Regions from separate parts of the Streptomyces pallidus (ex Mingjun et al. 2026) genome, predicted to be linked through region 1. Evidence: riboswitches for the same ligand, from Rfam matches in the RefSeq annotation. Region 1 holds a riboswitch; each other region holds the start of a gene.
The links. A riboswitch is a leader RNA that binds a small molecule or an ion and turns the genes downstream of it on or off. The one in region 1 is predicted to bind cobalamin.
Positions count from the first base shown of each region.

Region 2: another riboswitch for cobalamin. It lies ahead of ACSHWO_RS04135 (ABC transporter substrate-binding protein); the one in region 1 lies ahead of ACSHWO_RS32795 (5-methyltetrahydropteroyltriglutamate--homocysteine S-methyltransferase).
Region 3: another riboswitch for cobalamin. It lies ahead of ACSHWO_RS11925 (ribonucleoside-diphosphate reductase subunit alpha); the one in region 1 lies ahead of ACSHWO_RS32795 (5-methyltetrahydropteroyltriglutamate--homocysteine S-methyltransferase).
Region 4: another riboswitch for cobalamin. It lies ahead of ACSHWO_RS10910 (energy-coupling factor ABC transporter permease); the one in region 1 lies ahead of ACSHWO_RS32795 (5-methyltetrahydropteroyltriglutamate--homocysteine S-methyltransferase).

Region 1 covers NZ_CP196181.1:7,339,900-7,346,710, forward strand. Annotated here, with positions in the region: gene ACSHWO_RS32780 (GlxA family transcriptional regulator) at 1-107, shown strand, start outside; gene gap (type I glyceraldehyde-3-phosphate dehydrogenase) at 214-1,212, shown strand; gene ACSHWO_RS32790 (hypothetical protein) at 1,551-1,871, shown strand; partial or broken gene ACSHWO_RS32795 (5-methyltetrahydropteroyltriglutamate--homocysteine S-methyltransferase) at 1,923-2,475, opposite strand; cobalamin riboswitch at 2,478-2,600, opposite strand; gene ACSHWO_RS32800 (3-hydroxybutyryl-CoA dehydrogenase) at 2,823-3,695, opposite strand; gene aceB (malate synthase A) at 3,692-5,281, opposite strand; gene aceA (isocitrate lyase) at 5,320-6,609, opposite strand.
Region 2 covers NZ_CP196181.1:996,634-1,003,444, forward strand. Annotated here, with positions in the region: gene ACSHWO_RS04125 (ABC transporter ATP-binding protein) at 1-676, opposite strand, end outside; gene ACSHWO_RS04130 (FecCD family ABC transporter permease) at 673-1,770, opposite strand; gene ACSHWO_RS04135 (ABC transporter substrate-binding protein) at 1,767-2,759, opposite strand; cobalamin riboswitch at 2,796-2,932, opposite strand; tRNA gene ACSHWO_RS04140 (tRNA-Trp) at 3,016-3,092, opposite strand; gene ACSHWO_RS04145 (PfkB family carbohydrate kinase) at 3,139-4,128, opposite strand; gene ACSHWO_RS04150 (bifunctional 4-hydroxy-2-oxoglutarate aldolase/2-dehydro-3-deoxy-phosphogluconate aldolase) at 4,241-4,903, opposite strand; gene ACSHWO_RS04155 (sigma-70 family RNA polymerase sigma factor) at 5,124-6,811, shown strand, end outside.
Region 3 covers NZ_CP196181.1:2,792,367-2,799,177, forward strand. Annotated here, with positions in the region: gene ACSHWO_RS11900 (GntR family transcriptional regulator) at 1-332, shown strand, start outside; gene ACSHWO_RS11905 (carbon starvation CstA family protein) at 525-2,678, shown strand; gene ACSHWO_RS11910 (YbdD/YjiX family protein) at 2,675-2,878, shown strand; gene ACSHWO_RS11915 (Uma2 family endonuclease) at 2,942-3,523, opposite strand; gene ACSHWO_RS11920 (GNAT family N-acetyltransferase) at 3,602-4,099, shown strand; cobalamin riboswitch at 4,166-4,288, shown strand; gene ACSHWO_RS11925 (ribonucleoside-diphosphate reductase subunit alpha) at 4,436-6,811, shown strand, end outside.
Region 4 covers NZ_CP196181.1:2,566,666-2,573,476, reverse strand. Annotated here, with positions in the region: gene ACSHWO_RS10925 (energy-coupling factor ABC transporter ATP-binding protein) at 1-96, opposite strand, end outside; gene cbiQ (cobalt ECF transporter T component CbiQ) at 93-842, opposite strand; gene ACSHWO_RS10915 (energy-coupling factor ABC transporter substrate-binding protein) at 846-1,196, opposite strand; gene ACSHWO_RS10910 (energy-coupling factor ABC transporter permease) at 1,201-1,893, opposite strand; cobalamin riboswitch at 1,922-2,119, opposite strand; gene ACSHWO_RS10905 (flavodoxin family protein) at 2,452-3,207, shown strand; gene ACSHWO_RS10900 (AMIN-like domain-containing (lipo)protein) at 3,265-3,795, opposite strand; gene ACSHWO_RS10895 (SsgA family sporulation/cell division regulator) at 3,943-4,350, opposite strand; gene ACSHWO_RS10890 (hypothetical protein) at 4,527-4,853, opposite strand; gene ACSHWO_RS10885 (L-serine ammonia-lyase) at 5,133-6,515, opposite strand.

The DNA of each region.
Region 1 (6,811 bases):
CCGCCGACGTCGGCCTCGGCACCGGCGCGAACCTCCGGCTGCACTTCCAGCGCATCCTCGGCACCACCCCGACCGAGTACCGCCGCACCTTCACCCAGGGCGAGTAGCCCGCCCCCGCGGTGTGGCGAGATCCTTTTGAACCATGGCGATCCCGCCACTGTCGTCGGAGGATCAAGGAAGCGAATCTGATGGCGAACAGAAGGGACACCGCTCATGACTCGCATCGCCATCAACGGATTCGGCCGCATCGGACGCAACGTGCTCCGCGCGCTGCTCGAACGCAACAGCGACCTCGAGGTCGTCGCCATCAACGACCTCTCCGAGCCCACCACGCTCGCGCGGCTGCTCGCGTTCGACTCGACGTCCGGCCGCCTGGGCCGCCCGGTGACCGTCGACGGGAACACCCTCGTCGTGGACGGCCGCCGCATCACGGTCCTCGCCGAGCGCGAGCCGGAGCAGCTGCCCTGGGCCGAGCTGGGCGTGGAGATCGTCCTCGAGTCGACCGGCCGCTTCACGTCCGCCGGGGCCGCCCGCGCCCACATCAAGGCAGGCGCGAAGAAGGTGCTCGTCAGCGCCCCGTCGGACGGCGCGGACGTGACGCTGGCGTACGGCGTGAACACCGACGCGTACGACCCGGCGGAGCACACGATCGTCTCCAACGCCTCGTGCACGACCAACGCTCTCGCGCCGCTGGCCGCCGTCCTCGACGAGCTCGCCGGGATCGAGCACGGCTTCATGACGACGGTGCACGCCTACACGCAGGAGCAGGCCCTGCAGGACGGTCCGCACCGCGACCCCCGCCGCGCCCGCGCCGCCGCCGTCAACATCGTCCCGACCACGACCGGCGCCGCCAAGGCGATCGGCCTCGTGCTGCCGCAGCTCGACGGCAAGCTGAACGGCGACTCGATCCGCGTTCCGGTTCCGGTGGGTTCGATCGTCGAGCTCAACACGACCGTCTCCCGCGACGTGACGCGCGAGGACGTGCTGGCGGCGTACAAGGCCGCGGCGGAGGGTCCGCTGGCCGGCGTGCTCGAGTACTCGGAGGACGCGCTGGTGTCGTCCGACATCGTGGGCAACCCCGCCTCGTCGATCTTCGACTCGGCCCTCACCCGCGTCGACGGCCGCCACGTCAAGGTGGTCGCCTGGTACGACAACGAGTGGGGCTTCTCCAACCGAGTGATCGACACCCTCACCCTCCTCGCCGCCCGCTGACGCGGGTCGAGCCGGGCCTCCGCGGGGCAGACCGTCCCGATGCCCCCGCGGACCGAGCGGGTTCCCGACTGCCGACGAGGCAGCCGGGAACCCGCTTTTCGCATGCGGTCGCCGCGCGCGGAGGGCGTCGGCGTCCGGGTGCGGGACCCCTCACGTAGCGCACGCCACGCCGGGCGGCCCACCCGCCGCGGAGCAGACGCCTCGGCACACGCCCGCAAGTCCCGCGGCGACCTGTGCCTGCCGCGCCTCACCGAGACCGCCCGGATCACCGGCCACATGTACCTGCGCGGCTTCGGGCACGGCGTCAACCTCGGTGTGGAGAAGCGCGGCGGTGAGACGTGGCTGCGGACCGAGATCGCGCGCCCGACCTCGTCCTGGAGGCCGGCGCCACCCCGGCGACGGGGGCCACCCCGCAGGTGCGCCTGACCACCGTCGCCGGCACGGCCTTCCTCCAAGCCCGCGGCCAGATCACCGGCACCTTCACCGCCGACACCAGGACCGGTACGCGCCCGGCCGACTGCGCCCGCCCGGTCTGGTACGTGCGCGCCACCGCGGCCCGCGACAACAGCCAGGGCATCAACGCCTGCCGCCTCGACATCAACTCCGCAAACCCCGTCACCTGGGTGCAGTTCGACAACGTGCAGACGATCTGGCGCTGACCCGCCGCCGGTCCGGGGGGCGCGCGGCGGCGCCCTCCCGGACCGGGGCCGTCAGGACGCGCCCAGCTCCGCGCGGACGGTGCGCGCGGCCGCGACCAGGTGCTCCAGCGAGGCGCGGGTCTCGGGCCAGCCGCGGGTCTTCAGACCGCAGTCCGGGTTGACCCACAGCCGCTCCGCCGGAATGGCTTCGAGTCCCCCGCGCAGCAGGGCGGTCGCCTCGTCCGTGCTCGCACGCGGGGTTGTGGACGTCCCACACCCCGGGGCCGGCCTCGCGGGGGTGGCCGTGGGCCGCGAGTTCCCGCGCGACCTGCATGTGCGAGCGGGCCGCCTCCAGGCTGATGACGTCCGCGTCGAGGTCGTCGATGGCCCGGACGACGTCGCCGAACTCCGCGTAGCCCATGTGGGTGTGGACCTGGGTGTCCGGGCGGACCCCGCCCGTGGTGAGCCGGAACGCCCCGGTCGCCCACTCCAGGTACGCGGCGCGGTTGGCCGCCCGCAGCGGCAGGGTCTCGCGCAGCGCGGGCTCGTCGACCTGGATGACGGAGGTCCCGGCCGCCGCCAGGTCGTTCACCTCGTCGCGCAGCGCCAGGGCGACCTGCCGGCCGGGGCGATCCACCCGGCGGACACCTACTGGCCGTCGCTTCCCAGGCCCCTGCGGACCCAGTGCGTGTGACGGCGGTCGTTCCCGCTCACCGCTGCGGGGCAGTCCCGGATTCCCACCGGGTTCCCTCTTGCGACGCATCCCGCCTGGCGGACGGGGCGAACCAGCTGCCCGGCCAGCCTACGGGGTCCCACGCCGGTCCCGGAGGCCTTGTCCCTGATCCGGACGGGGAGACGGGACGCACCGCGGCCCCGGGCGGGCAGCGCGACGGGGGTGCGGCGGACACCACTCCGCTGCACCCCCGCACCCGCGCGGCCGGGCCCCTCAGCCCGGCGGCACCACCGGGCCCCTCATCGGTCCCGGTCGTACGTGTGGAACCCGCGGCCGGACTTGCGGCCCAGCCGTCCTGCCTGCACCATCCGCTGGAGCAGCGGCGGCGGGGCGTAGAGGGGTTCCTTGAACTCGTCGTAGAGGGCTTCCGCAATGGCGGCGACGGTGTCGAGCCCGATCAGGTCGGCCAGTCTGAGCGGTCCCATGGGGTGGGCGCAGCCCAGCTCCATGCCGGCGTCGACGTCGGCGGCGGTGGCGAAGCCGGATTCGGCCATGCGAACGGCCGAAAGCAGGTAGGGGACCAGGAGGGCGTTGACGACGAAACCGGCCCGGTCCTGCGACCGGACCACCGTCTTGTCCAGCGTCTCGCGGGCGAACGCCTCCACCGTCTCCACGGTCTCCCGGGCCGTGTGCAGCGAGGGGACGACCTCCACCAGCGGCAGGACGGGGACGGGGTTGAAGAAGTGCAGCCCGACGACCCGGTCGGCGCGGCCGGTGGCCATGGCCAGGCGCATGACGGGCAGGGAGGAGGTGTTGGTGGCGAGGATCGCCTCCGGATCGGCGACGATCTTGTCGAGGGCGGCGAAGGTCGCGGTCTTGACCGCCGCGTCCTCGGTGACGGCCTCGATGACGAGCTGCCGGTCGGCGAGGTCGTCGAGGGTGCCGGAGAAGACGAGCCGGGTGAGGGCGTGCTCGGCGGAGATCCGGTCGGTCTTGCCCCGCTGGACGGCGCGTTCGAGTGAGACGGCCACGCGTTCGCGGGCCGCCCGGGCCGCGGCGTCGCCGGCTTCGCAGACGACGGTGTCCAGGCCGGCCCGAGCGCAGACCTCGGCGATTCCGGCGCCCATCTGCCCACCGCCGACCACCCCGACCCTGCTGACGGCGGCGCTCACGACCGCACGTCCGTCCGGACCAGGTGGCGGGTGTAGGCGTCGGCGGTGAAGAAGGCCGGCAGGTCCCGTCCGAGTGCGGTGCGCTCCAGCACCGCCCGGGCCTGGGGGACCAGGGCGCCGGGCCGTTCCGCGGCGAGTGCCGCGCACTCCGCGTCGAGGACGGCGAGTACGGCGTCGCGGTCGACGGAGCGGTGGCGCAGCCACTGCCAGAGCTGGGTCCGGGCGACCTCCGCGGTCGAGGCGTCCTCCAGCCGGCCGTGGAGGGCCACCACCCCCTGTCCGCGCAGCCAGGCCTCGACGCAGCGCAGGGCGACGGCGACGTCGGCGCGGACGCCCTCCCGCGTGGGAGGGCCGCTGGAGCGGCGGACCGCGAGGAGGTCGGCGGCGGTGACGGCGACGTCCTCGCGGGTGCGGTCGAGCTGGTGGGGGCGGTCGCCCAGCACCCCGTCGAAGACCTCGCGGCAGACCGGGACCAGGCCCGGGTGGGCGACCCGGGAGCCGTCGAAGCCGTCCTCGGCCTCCCGTTTCTCGTCCAGGCGCACCCTGGCCAGGGCGGCCTGCTCGGCCGTCGGGTCCTCGCCCGGCAGGTGGGCGGCCGTGGCGCCGATGGCGTGGGCGCCGCGCCGGTGGCAGGTGCGCACCAGCAGCTCGGTGTAGGCCCGCATGAAGGGGGCGGTCATGGTGATCGCGGCGCGGTCCGGCAGCTGGAAGTCCGTGCGGTGGCCGAAGGTCCTGATGACGCTGAACAGGTAGTTCCAGCAGCTGGCGGTCAGGCCCGCGCTGTGCTCGCGCAGTTCGTGGAGGATCTCCTCCATCTCGAACGCGGCGGTGACCGTCTCGACGGTGACGGTGGCGCGGACCGTGCCGCGGGGGATGCCGAGGAGGTCCTGGGCGAGCCGGAACACGTCGTTCCAGAGTCTGGCCTCGTAGCGGTTCTCCAGCTGGGGGAGGGAGAAGTACGGTCCGGAGCCGGCGTCGACCTGCCGTCGGGCGCAGTGGAAGAAGTACAGCCCGAAGTCGACCAGCGAGGCGGACGGGGCACGTCCCTCGACCCTCAGGTGCTCCTCGGCGAGGTGCCAGCCGCGGGGCCGCACCATGAGGGTCGCGGGCCGCGCGACGAGGCGGTGCCCCCTGCCCCCGGGCGTGGGCGGGTCGACGCGCCGCCGGCAGGCGTCGAGCAGACTCAGCTGGCCGCCGATGACGTTGTCCCAGGTGGGGGCGGTGGCGTCGGCGAAGTCCGCCGTCCATACGTGGGCGCCGGAGTGGAGCGCCTGGACGGCCGTCCGCCGGTCCGGCGGGCCGGTGATCTCGACCCGGCGGTCTTCCAGGCCCGGGGCCGGCGGGGCGACCCGCCAGTGCGGGTCCGCGCGGACCGCGGACGTGGCGACGGGGAAGTCGAGGGGCGTGCCCGTGACCAGGCGGCCCGTCAGGCGGCGGCGTTCCTTGAGGACGTCCTCGCGGCGGTGTGCGAAGGCCGCGTCGAGGGCGCCGACGAAGTCGAGCGCCTCCGGGGTGAGGACCTCGTCGTGGCGGTCGCCCGGCGCCGCGAGGACCCGGACCCGGTGCGTGATGGCGGTGGTGGACATGCGGTCTCCTGAAGGGGGCGGAGCGGGGGGCGGGTGGCCTAGTGGAACTGCTCCTCCTCCGTGGAGCCGGCGAGCGCGGTGGTGGAGGACCCCGGGTTGACGGCGGTGGAGACCAGGTCGAAGTAGCCGGTGCCGACCTCCCGCTGGTGCCGGACGGCGGTGAAGCCGTGCTGCTGGGCGGCGAACTCCCGTTCCTGGAGGTCGACGTAGGCGGTCATGCCGTGCTCGGCGTAGCCACGGGCGAGGTCGAACATGCCGTGGTTGAGGGAGTGGAAGCCGGCCAGGGTGATGAACTGGAACTTGTAGCCCATGGCGCCGAGTTCGCGCTGGAACTTGGCGATCTCGTCGTCGTCCAGGGCGGCCTTCCAGTTGAAGGAGGGCGAGCAGTTGTAGGCGAGCATCTGGTCCGGGAACTCGGCGTGGACCGCCTCGGCGAACTCGCGGGCCTGCGCCAGGTCCGGGGTGCCGGTCTCGACCCAGAGCAGGTCGGCGTACGGGGCGTAGGCCAGGCCGCGGGCGATGACCGGGGCCATGCCGCCGCGCACCCGGTGGAAGCCCTCCGCCGTGCGCTCCCCGGTCGTGAACCGCGCGTCGCGCTCGTCGACGTCGCTCGTGAGGAGGGTGGCGGCGAGGGCGTCGGTGCGGGCGATGACCAGGGTCGGGACGTCGGCGATGTCGGCGGCGAGCCGGGCCGCGTTGAGGGTGCGGACGTGCTGGGAGGTGGGCACGAGGACCTTGCCGCCGAGGTGGCCGCACTTCTTCTCGGAGGCGAGCTGGTCCTCGTAGTGGATGCCGGCCGCGCCCGCCGCGATCATCGCCTTCGTCAACTCGAAGGCGTTGAGCGGGCCGCCGAAGCCGGCCTCGGCGTCGGCGACGATCGGGGCCAGCCAGTCGGTGGTGTCGCCCGCGCCCTCGGCGGTGGTGATCTGGTCGGCGCGCAGCAGCGCGTTGTTGATCCGGCGCACCACCTGCGGCACGGAGTTGACCGGGTAGAGGCTCTGGTCGGGGTAGGTGTGGCCGGCCTGGTTCGCGTCGGCCGCGACCTGCCACCCCGAGAGGTAGATCGCCTGGAGGCCGGCCCTGACCTGCTGGACGGCCTGGCCGCCGGTCAGCGCGCCGAGGGCGTGGACGTAGTCCAGCTCGTGGAGTTGCCGCCACAGCCGCTCGGCGCCGCGCCGGGCCAGGGTGTGCTCCTCGCGGACGCTGCCCGACAGGCGGACGACCTCCTCGGCCGTGTAGGTGCGCTCGATGCCCGCCCAGCGCGGGTCGGTCGCCCACCGCTCCTCCAACTGCTTCGCCGCCGCCGTGGTCGTGTTCGCCTCTGCCATGACCGCCACCGTCTCCCTGGGTCGCTTGATCTGCCAACGTTCCGCCGACGAACGACGGAGTGTCGGCACTGTGTGCCGCTAATGGGGTGCGGCCGCCGGTCCCACCTGAGGCGGAACGGAGCAACCGTGCCGGGCCAACCGACGAGAACTGTCAGGATCTCCGACGTCAGAGCATTGATCGTGCCCGGACCGTCCTCCTCGG
Region 2 (6,811 bases), 6.3 Mb from region 1:
CCGAGGCGGCCACGCGGCCGGCCGACAGGACGTACAGGCGGTCGCAGAAGGCGGCGGCCAGGTTCAGGTCGTGGAGGACGAGGACGGCGGTGGCGGGCAGGGCGCGCACCAGGGCCAGGAGCTCCAGCTGGTAGCGGACGTCGAGGTGGTTCGTCGGCTCGTCCAGGGCGAGCAGGCCGGGGTCCTGGGCCAGGGCGCGGGCCACGAGGGCGCGCTGGCGTTCGCCGCCGGACAGTTCGTCGAAGCGGCGGTCCGCGAACGCGGCGACGCCCACGGTCTCCAGTGCCTCGGCGACCCGCCGGGCGTCGTCCGGGCCGTCCTGCTCCCAGAACCGCTTGTGCGGGCTGCGCCCCATGGCGACGACCTCGCGGACGGTCAGTCCGAGCAGGCCGGTCGCGTCCTGGGGGACGACCGCGGTGCGCCGGGCCCGGTGTTTGACGCCGAGCGCCGCCGCGTCCGCGCCGTCCAGCAGGACACGGCCGGTGGTGGGCCGCAGGGTGCCGTACACGCAGCGCAGCAGCGTGGTCTTGCCGCTGCCGTTGGGGCCGACCACGCCGACCGTCTCGCCGGGCCGGGCGGTGAGGTCCACTCCGTGGAGCAGGGTGTGTCCGCCGGTGGTGTAGCCCACGCCGTCGACGGTGAGGTCCAGCGGGTGCGCCCGCCCGTCCGCGGTCATGCCGGCAGCCCCTCGGTGCGCGTGGAACGCCTCAGCATCCACAGGAAGAACGGTCCGCCGACCAGCGCGGTGACCACGCCGACCGGTATCTCCTCGGGCGCCGCGGCCGTGCGCGCGATCAGGTCGGCCAGGAGCAGGAACACCGCCCCGCCGAGGGCGGCGACCGGCAGCAGGGACCGGTGCGCGGCCCCGACGACCATCCGGGCGGCGTGCGGCACCATCAGCCCGACGAAGCCGATCGCCCCGCTGTACGCCACGAGCACCCCGACGACGAGGGAGACGAGGACGAAGACGGCGGCGCGGAAGCGGCCCGCGTCCAGCCCCAGGGTGTGCGCACCCTCCTCCCCCGCCAGCAGCAGGTCCAACGGCCGGGCGAGGGCGGTCAGCAGGGCGGTGCCGGCGGCCAGCACCGCCGCGGGCAGGGCCAGTTCGTCCGGGCGGGCGCCGCCGAGGCCGCCCAGGGTCCAGAAGAGGACGGACCGCACCTGGTCGGGGCGCGCGGCGAGGACGAGCACCAGGCTGGTGAGCGCGGACAGGACGTACTGGACGGCGACGCCGGCGAGGACCAGCCGCCCGGTCGTCATGCTCCCGCCGCGCCGGGCCATCGCGTACACGGCGACGAGCGCGCACATCGACCCGGCGAACGCGGCCGCCGGCACCCCGGCCCCGCCCGCGATACCGGCGAGACCTGCGAGGGCGCCCGCGCCCGCCGTCCCGGCGGTGCCGGCTCCCGCCCCGAGGACGATGACGAGGACCGCGCCGGCCGAGGCACCCGAGGAGGCGCCGAGCAGGAACGGGTCGGCGAGCTGGTTGCGGACGAGGGCCTGCAGGACGGTGCCGGCCACCGCGAGCCCGGCCCCGACGACGGCGCCGAGGAGCACCCGCGGCATCCGCACGTCCCACACGATGGAGCCGAACGCCCCGCCGCCCGGCCCGGGTCCGCGGAGCACCAGGTCGAGCACCTGCCCGGGGGCGATCCGGACCGGCCCCAGGGCCAGCCCCGCCACGGCCGACGCGAGGAGCGCGGCGGCCAGGACGAGCAGGACCACGGCGACGGGCGGACGCCGGGCAGGGCCCGTACGGGGGCGGGTCACGGGGCGTCGGGGTGGAGCTGGCGGCCCAGGGCCTCGACGGCGTCGGCGACGCGCACGCCGAGGACGGCCGAGGACAGCGGCAGCACGGCGAACCGCCGGTTCTTGACCGCTGGAACCTCCGCGAGCGCCGGATCGTTCAACAGGCGCTGCTTCTTCGCCTCGACGGTGGTGCCCCCGTAGTCGTAGATGAGGACGACCTCGGGCTTGCGCTCGATGACCTTCTCCCACGACACGTCGCCGAAGGTGTCCCCCAGGTCGGCGAAGGTGTTCGTCCCGCCGGCCAGGGAGACGATCTCGTTGCCGATGCCGTGGCCGCCCGAGGTGAAGGCGCTGTCCTGACCGGAGTCGTAGACGAAGACGGAGGGCCGGCCCCTGTCCTTGACCCGGGCGGTGACGGCGTCGATGCGGCGCTGCTGCTCCGCGATGAGCCGTTCGCCCCGCTCGGGCACCCCGAAGGTGCGGGCGACCTCGGTGATCTCGGTCTTCAGCTGCTCCAGGCCCACCGGGCCGTCGGTGCAGTACTCCACGCTGAGCCGGGTGTTGATGCCCGCCCCGGCGAGCGCCTCGCGGTCGCGGCCCTGCGCCTTGTCGAAGGCGCTGGAGTAACCGCCGTACACGAAGTCCGGGTTGGCGCCGAGGAGCACCTCCTTGGACGGGTACTCCTTCGCCAGCACCTTGATCCGGTCGTAGGCGGGCTTGTACGCGGGAAGCACCGCGTCGTCCAGGTAGGCGGTCCCGGCCATCCGGTCCTGCAGGCCGAGCGCGAGCAGCAGCTCGGTGGCGTGCTGGTTCATGGTGACGGCCCGCTGCGGCGGCGCCTGGTAGGTGCTGGTGACACCGCAGTTGGCGGTGGTGTACGGGAACCCGGGCGCGGCGGCCGTCCCCGGGGCGGCGCCCTGTCCGGCCCCGCTCGACCCGCCACAGGCGGCGAGCGGTACCAGCAGGGTGATCGGGGCGAGTGCGCGCAGCAGGGCGCGGGAACGCGGCATGGCGAAGCCTCTCCGGGGGATCCTCGTCCCCTGGTCGACGTGAAGAGGCGGCGCGTCAGTATCTGGCTTCCGGCCCGCGGGAGGCGGGCCGGTCACAGTGGCGGGACCGCACCGGATTCGCACCGGTTTCCTGTCCTGCACCGCCGAGTTGGTCCACACCAGTCTGCCAGACGCCGCGGACCGCGCGGTGACATGACGAAGGCCCAGCTCCGCCAACCCGGACCTGGGCCTTCACACGTGAACCACCGGTTCACCGTGGCAGGGGCGACAGGATTCGAACCTGCGACATTCGGTTTTGGAGACCGACGCTCTGACCAGCTGAGCTACACCCCTTCGATGGGGACAACCATGCCATGCCGCGGCGAGAAGATCCACTCGATTAAGGGTGCGTGTCCCCCGGGGCGCGGCGCCGGCGGTGGGTGGCGGCCAGGGCCGCGGTCTGGGCGAACGTCGGGACGCGGCCGGTGCCGCCCCGCCCGGAGACCGACAGGGACGCGGCGGCGATGCCGTGGGCCACGGCGTCGGCGAGGCTGTCGCCGAGGGCGAGCCGGGCGGTGACGGTGCCGGTGAAGCAGTCCCCGGCCCCGGTGGCGTCGACCGGGGCCGGGTTGACGGGCACGCAGTGGTACTCGGCCAGCGTCCCGTCGTCCAGGAGCAGCCGGTCCGCCCCCGCGGTGACCGCGACCGTACGGGCGCCCAGCGCGCGGTAACGGGCCGCGGCGGCGCCGGGGTCGGCGGTGCCCACGAGGGCGAGCGCGTCGTCGGGGCAGGAGGTCTTCAGCAGGCCGGTCAGCGGGGCGACCCGCGCCAGCAGTTGCCGGGCGGCGGCCCGGCCGGTCAGCCGGGGCCGGAAGTTGGGGTCGTACGAGACGTGCCCGCCGGCCCGGTGCACGGTCTCGGCGGCGGCCACCACCGCCTCGCCGCTGCCGGCCGACAGGGCCCCGGTGATCCCGCTGGTGATGAGGGCCCCGGCTCCGGTGAGCACGCTCCGCCAGGCTTCCACGTGCCCGGGCGAGAGGGTGGATCCGGCGCTGTGCGTACGCCAGTAGACGAACTCGCGGGCGCCTGCGGTGCCGGCGGCCAGCAGGTAGGCCCCGTTGGGCCGCGGGGCCCGGTGGACGTGGGCGGTGTCCACGCCGAGTTCGGCGACCCGGCGCAGCAGCGGAACGCTGAGCTCGTCGTCCCCGACGACGGCGAGGAGGGCGGTCCGGGCGCCCGCCGCCGCGGCCGCCGCGGCGGCGTTCAGGGCGTCGCCGGAGTAGGAGATGCGGGCCGGGGTGCCGTCGGCGACCGCCCTCAGGGCGGTGTCGGCGTGGATCTCGACCAGGACCTCGCCGAGGACCACCACGTCGTACCGGGGGCCGGCCACGGCCCCTTCGTCCGCGGCTCCGATCCCCGCGCCGACAGGGGCGCCGGCCACTCCGTCGTCCGGGCCGCCGCCCGTACCCCCCGCGCCACCGTCCGCGTACCCGCCCGGCATCTCAGCGGCCCGTCCCCCGGCAGGCGGCGCAGCACGGGCCCGCCAGCTCCGCGAAGACGGCGGCCAGTTCCGCGGGATCGTCCGGCAGGCCGCTGCCGATGCCGACGGCCGCGGCCCCGGCGTCGAGCCAGTCCCGGACCTCGGCGGGCCGGATGCCGCCGGTCGGGAGCAGGAGGGCCGCGGGGAGCACCGCAGCCAGGGAGCGGATGAAGCCGGGGCCGCCGAGGTGCGCCGGGAACACCTTGGCGGCGCCCGCGTACCGCACCGCGGCGGCGATCTCGCCGGGGGTGAAGCCGCCCTCGACGAACACCGCCCCGCGTCGGGCGGCGGTGTCCCGGACTTCGGGGGCCGGGTACGGGGAGACCAGGAAGGCGGCGCCGGCGTCCAGGGCGGCCTCCGCCTGCGCGGCTGCGGTGACCGTGCCGACCCCGATCATCGCGGGGCGGCCGTGCGCGTCGGCGAGCGGCGCGAGCCGGGCGACGGCCCGCGCCCAACCGGGGGTCGTGGTGGTCAGTTCGACCACGCGGCAGCCGGCGGCCAGCAGGGCTGCGGTCCGGCGGACGGCGTCGTCCGCCCCCGGAGTGCGCAGCACCGGTAGCAGTCGCTGGGCGGCGAGGGCTGCGTAAGGATGGCAGGACACGAGGCGACCCCCCGGTCGTTCCACGCGACGGAACTCCTTGCGCAGACCCTATCGGGCCCGCCCTGGCCTGTCGCCGGTTCTGCAGAAGCCGGGGTCCCGACGGGGCCGCCCAGCGCCTCGACCCGCCCGCCCGTCCGAAACCGGTTTTCGAGAACTTCCTCCGAATAACTGTTATCCGGCCGCTGCTCGACGGTCTCCCAGGTATCGGGCATCATCGACCGCCGGTACGGACAGGGAACCTCATATGACTACACAGCACACGGCAGAGCTGGTCGCGGCCGCCCGCGCGGGCGATCCCCGCGCGCAGGACGAGCTGGTCGGCGCCTACCTGCCGCTCGTCTACAACGTCGTCGGGCGTGCCCTGAACGGGTCAGTCGACGTGGACGACGTCGTGCAGGACACGATGCTGCGCGCGCTCGACGGTCTGGGCACCCTCCGCGCGGACGACAGCTTCCGGTCCTGGCTGGTGGCCATCGCGATGAACCGGGTACGGGCGTACTGGCAGGCCCGGCGCACCGCGCCCGGGGAGAGCGGCCTGGAGGCCGCCTGGGAACTCGCCGACCCCGGTGCCGACTTCGTGGACCTGACCGTCGTACGGCTGCAGCTGGAGGGGCAGCGGCGCGAGACGGCGCGGGCCACCCGCTGGCTGGAGCCCGACGACCGGGCGCTGCTGTCGTTGTGGTGGCTGGAGTGTGCGGGCGAGCTGACCCGGGCCGAGGTGGCCACGGCGCTGGAGCTGTCCCCGCAGCACACGGCGGTGCGGGTGCAGCGGATGAAGGCCCAGCTGGAGTCGGCGCGGGTGGTGGAGCGGGCGCTGGACGCGCAGCCCCCGTGCGAGATGCTCCAGGCGGTGACGGCCGGCTGGGACGGGCACCCGTCCACGCTGTGGCGCAAGCGAATAGCCCGGCACGCGCGGGAGTGCATGCGGTGCGCGGGGCTGTGGGGCGGGCTGCTCCCGGCGGAGGGCCTGCTGGCGGGGCTGGCGCTGGTGCCGGTCTCGCTGGCCCTGCTGGACGGCGTACGGTCGGCGGCCGCCGCGACGGGCGGCTTCGCCCCCGCGGGCGCGGCCTACCCGGCCCACCCGGGCGGCTCCGCCCACCCCGGCGCGCACCCGGGCGGCTCCGGCCATCCGGGGGACGCCGTCCACGCGGGCGGCGACGGCGGTTCCGGGCTCGGTGGCTCCGGCCTCGGCCACCCGGGCTCCGGCGGTACGGGTTCCGGCGGCGCGGAATTCGCCGGTACGGAGCTGGCCGACGCGGCCACGCAGTGGGTTCCCACCGTTTCCGCGCAGGGCGGCCTTCCGTACGCGGAAGGGGACCCGGAAGCGGCCGTGACGGGCGGCCGCAGTCTGCTGCGCAAGCGCCGCCGCAGCCGCCGCCGGGCGGTCGGCGGTGCGGTGCTCGCCGCGTGCGTCGCGGGCGGCGGGCTCGCCTACCTCGGCGGCTTCCCCGGCTCGGGCGGCGAGGACGGCCGGGACACCGCCGCCCCCGTGAACGCGCTCTCGGCCCCTGAGTCGGCGGCCGCCACGGCCTCGGGGGCGGCCTCGCCGTCCGCTTCCGCCTCGGCCTCCGCGTCCCCTTCCCCGTCGGCGTCCGCCCCGCCGAGCCCCTCCGCCGACGGCGCGAGCCCGAGCCCGAAGCCGACCCCGTCCAAGACCGCGCCCCGCACGTCGGACCCGGACCCGGGGCCCGCGCCGCAGGGGCCCGTGGGCCAGGTGGTGGCCCTGGTCAACGCCGAGCGGGCGAAGGCCGGCTGCGGCCCGCTCAGGGACGACGCGCAGCTGAGGTCGGCCGCCCAGGCGCACTCCGACGACATGGCGGGCCGGAACTTCTTCGCGCACACCAGCCCCGACGGCAGCGATCCGGGCGACCGGACGACGGCTGCCGGGTACCGCTGGTCCACGTACGGGGAGAACATAGCCAAGGGCCAGCA
Region 3 (6,811 bases), 4.5 Mb from region 1:
TCGCCAGCGGCGAGCCGATGGCCATCGAGACCACCCACCTGTCGGCCAAGCGCTTCCCCGCGCTGCGCCGCTCGCTGGCCAAGTACACCTCGCTCTACACCGCCCTCGCCGAGGTGTACGGGGTACGGCTCGCCGAGGCCGAGGAGACCATCGAGACCTCCCTGGCCACCCCGCGCGAGGCCGGGCTCCTCGGCACGGACGTCGGCCTGCCGATGCTGATGCTCTCCCGGCACTCCCTCGACGCCGACGGGGAGCCGGTCGAGTGGGTGCGGTCGGTGTACCGCGGAGATCGTTACAAATTCGTCGCCCGACTCCAGCGCCCCGCCCTATGATCCGTAGTTGACTCTCGTTCCGCTATACGGACGGGGGCTTACGTTCACCGGTCGGGCCCCCGTAGATTCCCTGCGCTTGCGCAGATGATCAACGAGGGGACGAGGGTCATGCCGGAACCGGAAGCAACAGACACCCAACGGAGCGCGGCGAGTTCGGGCACGGCACCGGACTCGCCCTCCGCAGCAGGCCGCATGACCCCGAAGTCGGTCGCCGTCTGGGTGCTCGTCGCCCTCGTCGGGGCCATCGGCTGGGCCGTGCTCGCACTCTCCCGCGGCGAAGAGGTCTCCGCCGCCTGGCTGCTCGCCGCCGCGCTCGGCTCGTACGCCATCGGCTACCGCTTCTACGCGCGCTTCATCGCGGACCGGGTCCTGCGGGTCGACAAGACCCGGGCCACCCCCGCCGAACGCCTCGACAACGGTGTCGACTTCCACCCGACCGACCGCCGGGTGCTCTTCGGCCACCACTTCGCCGCCGTCGCGGGCGCCGGACCGCTCGTCGGCCCCGTGCTCGCCGCGCAGATGGGCTACCTGCCCGGCACCATCTGGATCGTCGCCGGCGTGATCTTCGCGGGGGCCGTCCAGGACATGGTCACCCTCTTCTTCTCCACCCGGCGCGACGGCCGCTCGCTCGGCCAGATGGCCCGGGACGAGATCGGCCCCGTGGGCGGAGCCGCCGCCCTCGTCGCCGTGTTCGCCATCATGATCATCCTGCTGGCGGTGCTGGCCCTGGTCATCGTCAACGCGCTGGCGCACTCGCCCTGGGGCGTCTTCTCCATCGGCATGACCATCCCGATCGCCCTCTTCATGGGCTTCTACCTGCGCGTGCTGAGGCCGGGCCGGGTCACCGAGGTCTCCGTCATCGGCGTCGCCCTGCTGCTGCTCGCGATCGTCGCGGGCGGCTGGGTCGCCGAGTCCTCGCTGGCGGACACCTTCACCCTGGAGAAGGAAACGCTGATCATCTGGATGGTCGCGTACGGCTTCATCGCCTCGGTGCTGCCGGTGTGGATGCTGCTCGCGCCCCGCGACTACCTCTCCACCTTCATGAAGATCGGCACGATCGCGATGCTCGCCCTCGGCGTGGTCATCGCCATGCCGACCCTGCGGATGCCCTCGATCACCGACTTCGCCGCCCGCGGGGACGGCCCGGTCTTCGCCGGGTCGATGTTCCCCTTCGTCTTCATCACCATCGCCTGCGGCGCGCTGTCCGGCTTCCACTCCCTGGTCTCCTCGGGCACCACCCCGAAGATGATCCAGAAGGAGACCCAGGTCCGGGTCATCGGCTACGGCTCCATGCTGACCGAGTCGTTCGTCGCCGTCATGGCGATGATCTGCGCCTGCATCGTCGAGCCCGGTCTGTTCTTCGCCGTCAACTCCCCCGGCGGAGTCGTCGGGACCACGGTCCAGACCGCCTCCGAGGCGGTCACGAACCTCGGGTTCAGCGTCTCGCCCGAATTCCTCGCCCAGGCCGCGAAGGACGTCGAGGAGGCCACCCTGCTGTCCCGCACGGGCGGCGCGCCGACCTTCGCACTCGGAATGTCGGAGATCTTCTCGGCCGTCCTCGGCGGCGCCGGCATGAAGGCCTTCTGGTACCACTTCGCCATCATGTTCGAGGCCCTGTTCATCCTGACCACGCTGGACGCGGGCACCCGCGTCGGCCGGTTCATGCTCCAGGACACCCTCGGCAACGTGCACAAGTCCTTCAAGGACATCAGCTGGAAGCCCGGCGTCTGGCTGACCAGCGCGCTCGTCGTCGGCGCCTGGGGATACTTCCTGTGGGTCGGCGTCAAGGACCCGCTGGGCGGCATCAACCAGCTCTTCCCGCTGTTCGGCATCGCGAACCAGCTGCTCGCCGCGGTGGCCCTGGCCGTCTGCACGACCCTGCTGGTCAAGTCCGGTCGGCTCAGGTGGGCCTGGGTGACCGGTGTGCCGCTCGCCTGGGACGTGGCCGTCACCCTCACCGCCAGCTGGCAGAAGGTCTTCTCGGACGACGTGAAGGTCGGCTTCTTCGCCCAGCGCGACAAGTACCAGGACGGCATCGACGCCGGCAAGGTGCTCGCACCCGCGAAGAACATGGACGAGATGCACACGGTGGTCCTCAACGCCACCGTCGACGGCGTCCTGTCCGCGCTGTTCGCGGTCCTGATCGTCATCGTGCTGCTGGACGCGGCCCGCACCTGCGTCCGCGCCGTCCGCAGCCCCGAATCGGTCCGGCTGACCGAGGTCCCGTGGACCGAGTCGAGGATCATCGCTCCGGCCGGGCTCCTCGCCACCCCGCAGGAACGGGCCGAACTCGCCGCCGCCGGCCTCGACTCGGGCGGCGGCCGCACGAAGGAGCCCGTGGCGTGAGCGGCGGCGCGGTGCGCGGCGCGCTGGCGAAGGCGCGGTTCTACCTGCGGGAGTTCTCGGGCGAGGCGGCGTACGACCGGTACGTCGCGCACGCCCGCTCCCACGACCCGGGCGCCGAGGTCATGACCCGCCGCGCCTTCGAACGCGCCCGTACGGACGCCCGCGAGGCGGACCCCCGCTCGGGCTTCCGCTGCTGCTGAGCGATGCGCTTGCGCGAGAAGGGCCCACCGGATCGCCGGCAGGGCCCTTCTCATACCGCGGGGTCAGCGCACCCAGTCCTTGAGGGGATCGGTCTGGAGCGTGATGCCAACGGGGTCGGGCAGCTCGATCTCCTTGCCAAACGGCACTGTGCGCACGTTCTCGTATCGTGGCCCGCTGGGCTCGCTGTGGACGGACATCTCGCACTTGGCCCGATCGATCAGCAAGTAGACGGGAATGCCGGCCTCCGCATAGGCGCGGGGCTTCTCCCGACGGTCCCGGCGGTCGGTGTCAGAGTCCCACGAGGTCACTTCGACAACCATCAGGACAGGGTCTGGGTCACACCAGTCACCCTGCCCCACGAACGCCTGGCTGGGCGCCAGCACGCCATCCGGAATGGCCCGCCCAGCACGATATCGATCGACCTTGATGCCCTGGTTGTGCAGGAAGAGTTCAGGTCGGTGCTGCATGCAGACCCTCAGCAGCCACTGGATGATCATCCCGTGGTCCCCATCCGGCATCGCCTTGACCCCCAGCTTCCCGCCGATGAACTCCAGCCTCAACCCCTCGATCTCGCGGGCGGCTATCCGGGCGAGGGTTTCGAACTCTTCAGTCAGGATCTGGGGACGTTCGGTCATCACGGTCATGCCTCGCTCGCCTTCCTCGACGGTGCTGCTTCCGACGATAGCGCCGGGCGCCCGCCCCCGTCCGGCACACTCGGCGGCATGGACATCGACATCCGCGTCGCCGCGACCGCCGAGTACGAACGACTGGGAGAGATCACCGGGCAGGCCTACACCGGCGACGGGCTGCTCGACCGGAACGAGGACGACAGCTACCTGAACGTCCTGCGCGACGTGGCCGGCCGGGCCGGCCACGGCGAGGTGCTCGTCGCCGTCCGGGGCGGGGAGGTGCTCGGCGGGGTGACCTTCGCCCCGCCCGGGAGCCCCCTCGCCGACGTCGCCGGGCCGCACGAGGCCGAGTTCCGGATGCTGGCCGTGGCGCCCGAGGCGCGCGGCGCGGGCGTCGGAGAGGCCCTCGTACGGGCGTGCATCGGGCGGGCCCGGGCCCTCGACGGGGTCACCGCGCTGACCCTGTCCACCCAGCCTGCGATGCGCGGCGCCCAGCGGATCTACGCCCGCCTGGGCTTCGTCCGCACCCCGGAACTGGACTGGTCCCCGATCCCCGCACTGACCCTGCTCACCTACCGACTGGAGCTGTGAGGCCACGCTCAGCAAAGGGGCGGACACAACATCTAGGGGGTCACACAGAAACCTCCCCCCACATGTATGCTCATCCTCGCTGTCGCCGCAGGGGAATCCGGTGCGAATCCGGAACTGTCCCGCAACGGTATGAAGTACACCCATCGGTGTCACCGAAGTCCGACGACCTGCCGACAGTGCGCCCGGCTCGACCGAACCGGGTGCCGACCACGTCCGGGCCCCGCGGTAGGGCCGGTGGACGCCGCGCGGTGCTGCCCTGACGGGCCCTTGCCCGCGCGCGCCCGCTCGCGCCCGCACCGCCGCCGTCCCGGAGCCGAGCGAGGGAGAGCTCCCCCCGTGACCATCGCGCCTTCCGCACCGCGCGCCGAGTCCGACCCGTCCGACAACGGAACTGAGGGGGGCCCCGGGGCCGCGCTGCTGCGCACCCTCACCGAGCTGACCGCCGACCTTCCCGACACCGACCCCGGCCGGGTCGCCGCCGCCGCCCTGCGCGGCCGCAGCGCGGCCGCCGACGAGGCCGAGCTGCGCGGGCTGGCCACCGAGGCCGCGGCCGGTCTGATCTCCGAGGACCCGGCCTACTCCCGGCTCGCCGCCCGCCTGCTGACGATCGCCGTCGCCGAGGAGGCCGCGGGCCAGGGCGCCACCTCCTTCTCCGCCTCGGTCGAGGTCGGCCACCGCGAGGGCCTGATCGCCGACCGCACCGCCGAGTTCGTCCGGCTGCACGCGGCCCGCCTCGACGCGCTGGTCGAGCACACCCTCGGCGAGGGCGCCGACGACCGCTTCGGCTTCTTCGGCCTGCGCACCCTGCACAGCCGCTACCTGCTGCGCCACCCGATCACCCGCCAGGTCATCGAGACCCCGCAGCACTTCATGCTGCGCGTGGCCTGCGGCCTCGCCGAGAACGACGGCATCGAGGCGGTCGAGGAAGTCGCCTCCCTGTACCGGCTGATGAGCCGCCTGGACTACCTGCCGTCCTCCCCCACGCTCTTCAACTCCGGCACCCGGCACCCGCAGATGTCCTCCTGCTACCTGCTGGACTCCCCGCTGGACGAGCTCGACTCGATCTACGACCGCTACCACCAGGTCGCGCGCCTGTCGAAGCACGCCGGCGGCATCGGCCTGTCGTACTCCCGCATCCGCGCCCGCGGTTCGCTGATCCGCGGCACCAACGGCCACTCCAACGGCATCGTCCCGTTCCTGAAGACCCTCGACGCCTCCGTCGCCGCCGTGAACCAGGGCGGCCGCCGCAAGGGTGCCGCCGCCGTCTACCTGGAGACCTGGCACGCGGACATCGAGGAGTTCCTGGAGCTGCGCGACAACACCGGTGAGGACGCCCGGCGTACGCACAACCTGAACCTGGCGCACTGGATCCCGGACGAGTTCATGCGCCGCGTGAACGCCGACGGCGAGTGGTCGCTGTTCTCCCCGGCCGACGTGCCCGAGCTGGTGGACCTGTACGGCGACGAGTTCGACGCCGCCTACGTCAAGGCCGAGCAGGCGGGCCTGGCCAAGAAGACCATGCCGGCCCGCGAGCTGTACGGCCGCATGATGCGCACCCTCGCGCAGACCGGCCAGGGCTGGATGACCTTCAAGGACGCCTCCAACCGGACCGCGAACCAGACCGCCCTGCCGGGCACGGTCGTCCACTCCTCCAACCTGTGCACCGAGATCATCGAGGTCACCAACGACGGCGAGACGGCCGTCTGCAACCTCGGCTCGGTCAACCTCGGCGCGTTCGTCCTCGCCGAGACGGGCGAGATGGACTGGGAGCGCCTGGACGAGACCGTCCGCACCGCCGTGACCTTCCTCGACCGGGTCGTGGACATCAACTTCTACCCGACCGAGGAGGCCGGCCGCTCCAACGCCAAGTGGCGCCCGGTGGGTCTGGGCGCCATGGGCCTCCAGGACGTCTTCTTCAAGCTGCGCCTGCCCTTCGACTCCGCCGCGGCCAAGGCCCTCTCCACGAAGATCGCCGAGCGGATCATGCTGGCGGCCTACGAGGCCTCCGCCGACCTCGCCGAGAAGCACGGCACCCTCCCGGCCTGGGAGCAGACCCGTACCGCCCAGGGCGTGCTGCACCCCGACCACTACGGTGTCGAGCTCACCTGGCCGGAGCGCTGGGACGCGCTGCGCGCCCGGATCGCGACGACCGGCATGCGCAACTCGCTGCTGCTGGCCATCGCGCCGACCGCGACGATCGCCTCGATCGCCGGCGTGTACGAGTGCATCGAGCCGCAGGTGTCCAACCTGTTCAAGCGCGAGACGCTGTCGGGCGAGTTCCTCCAGGTCAACGGCTACCTGGTGGAGGACCTGAAGAAGCTCGGCGTGTGGGACGCCCAGACCCGGGAGGCGCTGCGCGACTCCTCCGGCTCGGTCCAGGGCTTCAGCTGGATCCCGGCCGAGGTCCGCGAGCTGTACCGCACGGCGTGGGAGATCCCGCAGCGCGGCCTGATCGACATGGCGGCGGCCCGTACGCCGTACCTGGACCAGTCGCAGTCGCTGAACCTGTTCATGGAGACGCCGACCATCGGCAAGCTGTCGTCGATGTACGCGTACGCCTGGAAGCAGGGCCTGAAGACCACGTACTACCTGCGCTCGCGCCCCGCGACGAGGATCGCGCGCGCCGCGTCCGGCACCGCCGTCCCGGCCGCCGTCCCGGCGACCGCCACGCCCCTCCCGCAGGCCCTCGACGCCGAGGCGCTGGCCTGCTCC
Region 4 (6,811 bases), 4.8 Mb from region 1:
CCGGCCCTCGGCGATGGCGAAGTCCACGCCGGTCAGCACCGCCGGGCCGTCCTCGTACGCGTAGCCGGCTCCGGCCAGTTCCACCAACGGGTTCACAGGTACAGCCCCTTCAGGGTGAGGGTCAGTGCGGTCACGGCCGCGAGCAGGGCCGCCGAGGCCGCCAGGAAGCGCCAGGAGAGCGTCGCCTCGGGGACGAGCACCCGCAGTGCACCGTCGTAGCCGCGCCCGGCGAGGCCCGACTGGAGCCGCGCCGCGCGGTCGAAGGCCCGTACGAACGAGGTGGCGGCGAGCCCGGCCACCGAACGCCACGCCGCCGCCCGGCCCGTGTTCCCGAGGCGGGCCGCCTGCGCGCGCCGCACCTGGGCGAGGGAGTCGAGCAGCAGGAAGCCGATGCGGTACATGACCAGGGCCACGTCCACCACCGGCGCCGGCACCCCGGCCCGGACCAGCCGGGGCAGCACGTCCGACACGGGCGTGGTGAACGCGAACAGCAGCACCCCGAGCGAGGCCGCGGACGTGCGCAGCAGCAGTTCGGCGGCGAGCCGCGGCCCGTGCGGGGCCAGCGAGACCGGACCCGCCGGGCCGCCGAGCGCGACGAGCAGCGGCAGCGCCCCGGTGAAGCAGAAACCGAGCGGGATCCGGAAGGCCCGCCACAGCTGCCGCCCGGCGACCCCGGCCGGCCCGAGGAGCACGGCGAGGGTCGCGGCGGCCACGAGCGGTCCGCCGGGCCAGGGCGGCAGGCACAGGGCGCTGATGGTCAGACCCAGCCCGAGCAGCGCCTTCTCCAGCGGATGGCGGCCCCGCCAGCGACTGCTGTGCGCGGCCACGTCGATCGGCAGCACCGGCTACGACTCCGGGGTGGGAGCCGGGGCGTCGCCGCCCGCCGCCGCGGCGGCCGCGCCCTGGCGGCGGCCCCGGCGGACGCCGAAGTAGTACGCGAGCACGCCCGCGCCCAGCGCCGCCTGGAGGGCGAACAGGGCCGACTCGACCTCTCCGGACGGGGGCTCGTAGAGCGGGGAGAACCAGGGCTCGTAGTCCGGCTTCAGTTCGGTGATGGCCGCCTCCGCCTGTGCGTCGGCACCCGTGAACGGTTCCTCCTTGCCCTCGCCGAGGCCGAGGGCGAGGGGCAGTACGGCCAGCGCCGCCACCAGGAGCAGCAGCAGAACGTTGATCTTCGTGTTCCGGCTCGGGTTCATCGCGTCACACCGCCGTCTTCTGCTCGGAGCGGCCGCTGAGCTTGGCGACGCCCAGCCGGACCAGGTCGGACTTGCTGGACTGCATCAGCAGCCGCATCACGAGGACGGTCAGCAGGCCCTCGCTCACGGCGAGCGGGATCTGGGTGACGGCGAAGATGCCGCCGAACTTCGCGAGCGCGCCGAGGAAGCCCGTGCCCGGGTCCGGGAAGGCCAGCGCCAGCTGGACCGAGGTCACGCAGTAGGTGACGAGGTCGGCGAAGAAGGCGCCGAAGAACACGGACACCATCAGCGGGGCGTTGCACCGCCGCAGCAGCAGGTAGGCGCAGTAGCCCGACCAGGGTCCGGCGATGGCCATGGAGAAGACGTTGGCGCCGAGCGTGGTCAGTCCGCCGTGTGCGAGCAGCAGCGCCTGGAAGAGGAGGGTGATCGTGCCGAGCACCGCCATGATGGGCGGCCGGAACAGGATCGCGCCGAGCCCGGTCCCGGTGGGGTGCGAGCAGCTGCCCGTCACCGACGGGATCTTCAGTGCGGACAGGACGAAGGTGAACGCGCCGGACGCGCCGAGCAACAGGGTGCTCTCGGGGTTGGCCTTCACCTCGCGGGTGAGGGCGCGCACCCCGTGGACGACGAAGGGGGCGGACGCGGCGCCCCAGGCGACCGCGTGCCAGGGGGGCAGGAAGCCCTCGGCTATATGCATGAGTGGGAGACCTCTCCAGCACCTCGTGGATGGACAACGCGCCCTGGCCGGTCTCCTGGCTCACGGGTACTGATGCCCTGGCTCCGCCTTCCCGGGCGGTGCGGGTCCCTACCCGCGCTGCCCAGTGGCTTTCCCGCAGGAGTGGAGCCGGACTTCCCGTTCACAGTGGCGAGGGCCGCACCGGTCTTGCACCGGTTTCCCGTACACCAAGGCCTGATGACCCTAGTCCGCCCCGCGGACCCGTAACAACCCGGCTCCGGCGCGCCTGTTGGGCCCGGAGATTCCGCTTCGGGCCGGCGGCGTACCGGTGTGCTCGGGGGCGGACGGGCGAAACGACGGCAGGGGCGCGGAAGTTCTGGCCCGGTCAGCCGTCGGGGGCGGACCGGCGCGTGCTGGGGCGCTCTTCCGTTCATGCGCTCCAACCGGCGCCGCCGGGGCGTGCGCGGGGTGCGGCCGGGAGCGGTGGCATGGGCGTCCGACCGGGAGGGGGCCGGGAGCGCCCCCCGGACGGGCGCCCTCCGGTCGCCGTGGGGCCCGGCGTCGCCGCAGGCTGGGAGGGTGGCCGCCGAACACGACACCGCGAACCCGCAGCGGGGGACGGACGCCGGGGCGTTCGACTACTCCGACCTGACCGCCGTCTACGTCAACTGCACGCTCAAACGCTCGCCCGAGACCAGCAACACGGAGGGTCTGATCACGCGCAGCCGGGCCGTCATGGAGGCGGCCGGCGCCCGGACCTCCCTGATCCGCGCCGTCGACCACGACATCGCCACCGGGGTCTGGCCGGACATGACCGAGCACGGCTGGGAAACCGACCAGTGGCCGGTCCTGTACAGCCAGATCATGGACGCCGACATCCTCGTCCTGTGCGGGCCGATCTGGCTCGGCGACAACAGCTCCGTCATGAAGCAGGTCGTCGAGCGGCTCTACGCCTGCTCCTCGATCCTGAACGAGAAGGGCCAGTACGCCTACTACGGGCGCGTCGGCGGTGCGCTGATCACGGGCAACGAGGACGGCGTGAAGCACTGTGCCATGAACGTCCTCTACAGCCTCCAGCACCTCGGATACGCGATCCCGCCGCAGGCCGACGCCGGCTGGATCGGCGAGGCCGGTCCGGGCCCCTCCTACCTCGACCCGGGCTCCGGCGGACCGGAGAACGACTTCACCAACCGGAACACGACGTTCATGTCGTGGAACCTGATGCACCTGGCGGCCCTGCTCAAGCGCTCCGGCGGCATCCCCGCCCACGGCAACCAGCGCTCGGCCTGGGACGCCGGCTGCCGCTTCGACTACCCCAACCCCGAGCACCGCTGACGGCCAGGCGGTACGGCCGGACGGTCGCAGGGCCGTCCGGCCGTACGGGGGCTCGACTCAGCCGCAGCACACGCTGCGGTGCGCGACGTCCAGCACGAACCGGTCGGGCGAGCGCAGGGTGAACGAGGTGTACGACGGCCTGCTGTCGAAGGCGGCGCCGAAGGTGACGTACCCCTCGAAGTCGCCCGTCATGGCGAAGCCCTTCAGGGCGGGCAGGTCGATCGTGGCGAGCTTCGGCCCGCGGTAGGCGCTCTCGCCGGAGCGCAGGTGCGCGTCGGCGGGGTGCAGGCGGATCTGGAGGAAGTGCTTCCCGGCCAGCGGGACGGGCTCGCCCGACCCGTCCCGGTACAGCCTCGGGACGCGGGTGACCTCGACGTCGGGGACACGTCCCCGCAGGTCGACGACGATCCGGTCGTACGCGCAGTGCCCGGCCCAGCGGGCGTTCACGACGAGCGGGAGGGCGGTGCGCCCGGCCGCCGCGGCGGCCGGGGCCGGGGCGGTGGAGGCGGGCGCGGCGAGGGCGATTCCGGCGGTGAGGAGGGCCACCGTGGCAAGGGCCACGGTCTGCCGGCGGCGGAGGTGGTTCATGACGTCCCCCCTGGTTCTCAAGAGACGGGGACCTGTGTCACTGCCGGAGACACTCCCTGCGCGCCGATGGTTGCGGCGAAACCGACCAAAATTCTCATTCCGCTGAAATCGCCCGAACCGGCACCTCGTGGACGGGGGGTCGGCGCGTCACCTGATCAGGAGGCCGTCCAGCTCCGCGTCGAGGTCGTAGTGCCGCTGCTCCTCGCCCCTGGGCACCAACTCCACCAGCCGCCGGCACAGCGCCCGGACGTCCTTGGCCCGGGCGGAGACCGCACAGCTCTGCTCGCCGTTGCTGAAGGCCAGGTACACCCGCGGCTCGCTGCGGCGCCGACGGGGCCATACCCGGATGTCGCCCGCGCCCGTGGCGCACGCCTCCCCGTCGAGCAGGAGGTCCCGCGAGAACACCCGGCGCGCCAGGTGTCGGCCCGCCCCCTGGAAGTCCAGGGCGAGCTCCCAGGGCCGGTCGGAGCGGTACGTGAAGGCCGCCTGCAGCGGGACGGGCTCGGGGGCGGCCTCCAGGCGGACGGGGAGGACGCGGTGCTCGATGACGGCCACGGCCGGTTCCCCTCCCTTCGGGGTGTGACGGGGGACTCGCCAAGCTAGTCCACCCCCGGGCCCGCACCACCGGGTCGAAAGTCCCGGGTCCGGGGGTCCCCGGACCCGTCCTCGCACAGGAACGGGAACGGGCCCGCCCTCCGGCCGGAGGACGGGCCCGCAGGGTCACCGGGCGGCTACGGGACGGGCTCGACCGGGACGGGCGAGACGACGAGCGGAACGTTCCCGTTGCTCTGCCCGACGGTCGCGGAGTCGGTTCCGGCCAGCTGGACACCGTTGCTCTGGTTGGTCGCCCCGGAGCCGGTGGCGACCTGCTGGGTGGTCGAGGAGTTGCCGGCGTTGGAACCGAGGACGCCACTGCCGAAGATCTCGGCCGCGGCCGCGTTCGACGAGATGCCCGCCCCGGCTCCGCTGTCGGCCTCGGCGGTGCCCGAGCAGAGCAGGGCGGCGAGAGGGAGCGCGGCGAGCGCGGCGATCACGCGGGCGCTACGGGTGCTTGCCATGGTGAGGTCCTCCGTAGGGGAAGGGGCTGCGGTCCACGGCGGTTGGCCGGCCGCCGGGGTGGGGCCGCGACGTCACGTGATCACCCTTGCGCACCGGACCACCCCGTACCACCCCCAGCCCCCACGGTTCGCCCTGAAGCGTGATCAATCCACGTCAAACCTCAACGTCCGGGAAAATCCGGGCGGTTGCCGCAGGTCGGGCGAGTGGCTGCCGGGAAACGCACGGGACCCCGGGCGCCGCGGCGCCCGGGGTCCCGTCCGTACGGAGACCGGGTCAGGTCAGCACTCGATGACGTTGACGGCGAGGCCGCCGCGGGCCGTCTCCTTGTACTTGACCTTCATGTCGGCGCCGGTCTCCTTCATGGTCTTGATGACCTTGTCCAGGGAGACCTTGTGGCTGCCGTCGCCGCGCATGGCCATCCTCGCGGCAGTGACCGCCTTGACCGCCGCCATGCCGTTGCGCTCGATGCACGGGATCTGGACCAGGCCGCCGACCGGGTCGCAGGTCAGGCCCAGGTTGTGCTCCATGCCGATCTCGGCCGCGTTCTCGACCTGCTCCGGGGTGCCGCCCAGGACCTCGGCCAGGGCGCCCGCCGCCATCGAGCAGGCGGAGCCGACCTCGCCCTGGCAGCCGACCTCGGCGCCGGAGATCGAGGCGTTCTCCTTGAACAGCATGCCGATCGCGCCCGCGGCGAGCAGGAAGCGGACCACGCCGTCCTCGTCCGCGCCCGGCACGAAGTTCACGTAGTAGTGCAGGACGGCCGGGAGGACGCCCGCGGCGCCGTTCGTGGGGGCCGTGACGACGCGGCCGCCCGCCGCGTTCTCCTCGTTCACCGCCATCGCGTAGATCGTCGTCCACTCGCTGCGGTGCAGCAGCGGGTCGCCCTCGGTGCGCAGCTGGCGCGCCGTGGCCGCCGCGCGGCGCTTGACCCGCAGGCCGCCGGGGAGGATGCCCTCGCGGGACATGCCGCGCGAGACGCAGGCCTGCATGACCCGCCAGATCTCCAGCAGGCCCTCGCGGATCTCCTCCTCCGTGCGCCAGGCCTTCTCGTTCTCCAGCATCAGCGAGGAGATCGACAGGCCGGTCTCCTTGGCCAGGCGCAGCATCTCGTCACCGGAGCGGAAGGGGTACTTCAGCACCGTGTCGTCGAGCTTGATCCGGTCCTCGCCGACCGCGTCCTCGTCCACCACGAAGCCGCCGCCGACCGAGTAGTAGGTCTTCTCCAGCAGGGGGGCGCCCGAGGCGTCGTACGCGAAGAGGGTCATGCCGTTCGCGTGGTAGGGCAGGGCCCGGCGGCGGTGCAGGATCAGCTGGCTCGGCTCGTCGAACGCGATCTCGTGCGCGCTCCCTATCTCGGTGCCGAGCAGGCGCAGCCGGCCCGTCCTGCGGATGCGCTCGACCTCGTCGTCGGCGGTCTCCACGTCCACGGTGCGCGGGGAGTGCCCCTCCAGGCCGAGCAGCACCGCCTTCGGGGTGCCGTGGCCGTGGCCGGTCGCACCGAGCGAGCCGTACAGCTCCGCCCGGACGGAGGCGGTCTGCGCGAGCACACCGTCCTTCTTCAGCCGCGCGACGAACATGCGGGCGGCGCGCATCGGACCCACGGTGTGAGAGCTGGACGGACCGATGCCGATCGAGAAGAGATCGAAAACCGAAATGGCCACGGTGGCGGACTCCTGGGAGTTTTTCACCCCCGCGGTGGCGGGGAGCGGACCGTCCTGCCGGTCTCGCAGCGTGTCGAGGCGGCCGACGGAGGGGCGGATCTTGCAGGGGATTGCGGGCAAAGATCACCTCGTGGGCGCCCGTGCCCGGTTCATCAGCGTACGTCAGTTCGGGGGGGGCGGCGGTTACGCCGGCCTGTACGGGGGCTGTCGCGGTCCCGACGCAGCGGACCGCGAGCCCGGGCCATGAGAAAGGCCCGGCCCTGTGTGACACAAGGCCGGGCCTTTCGAGCCGTGGC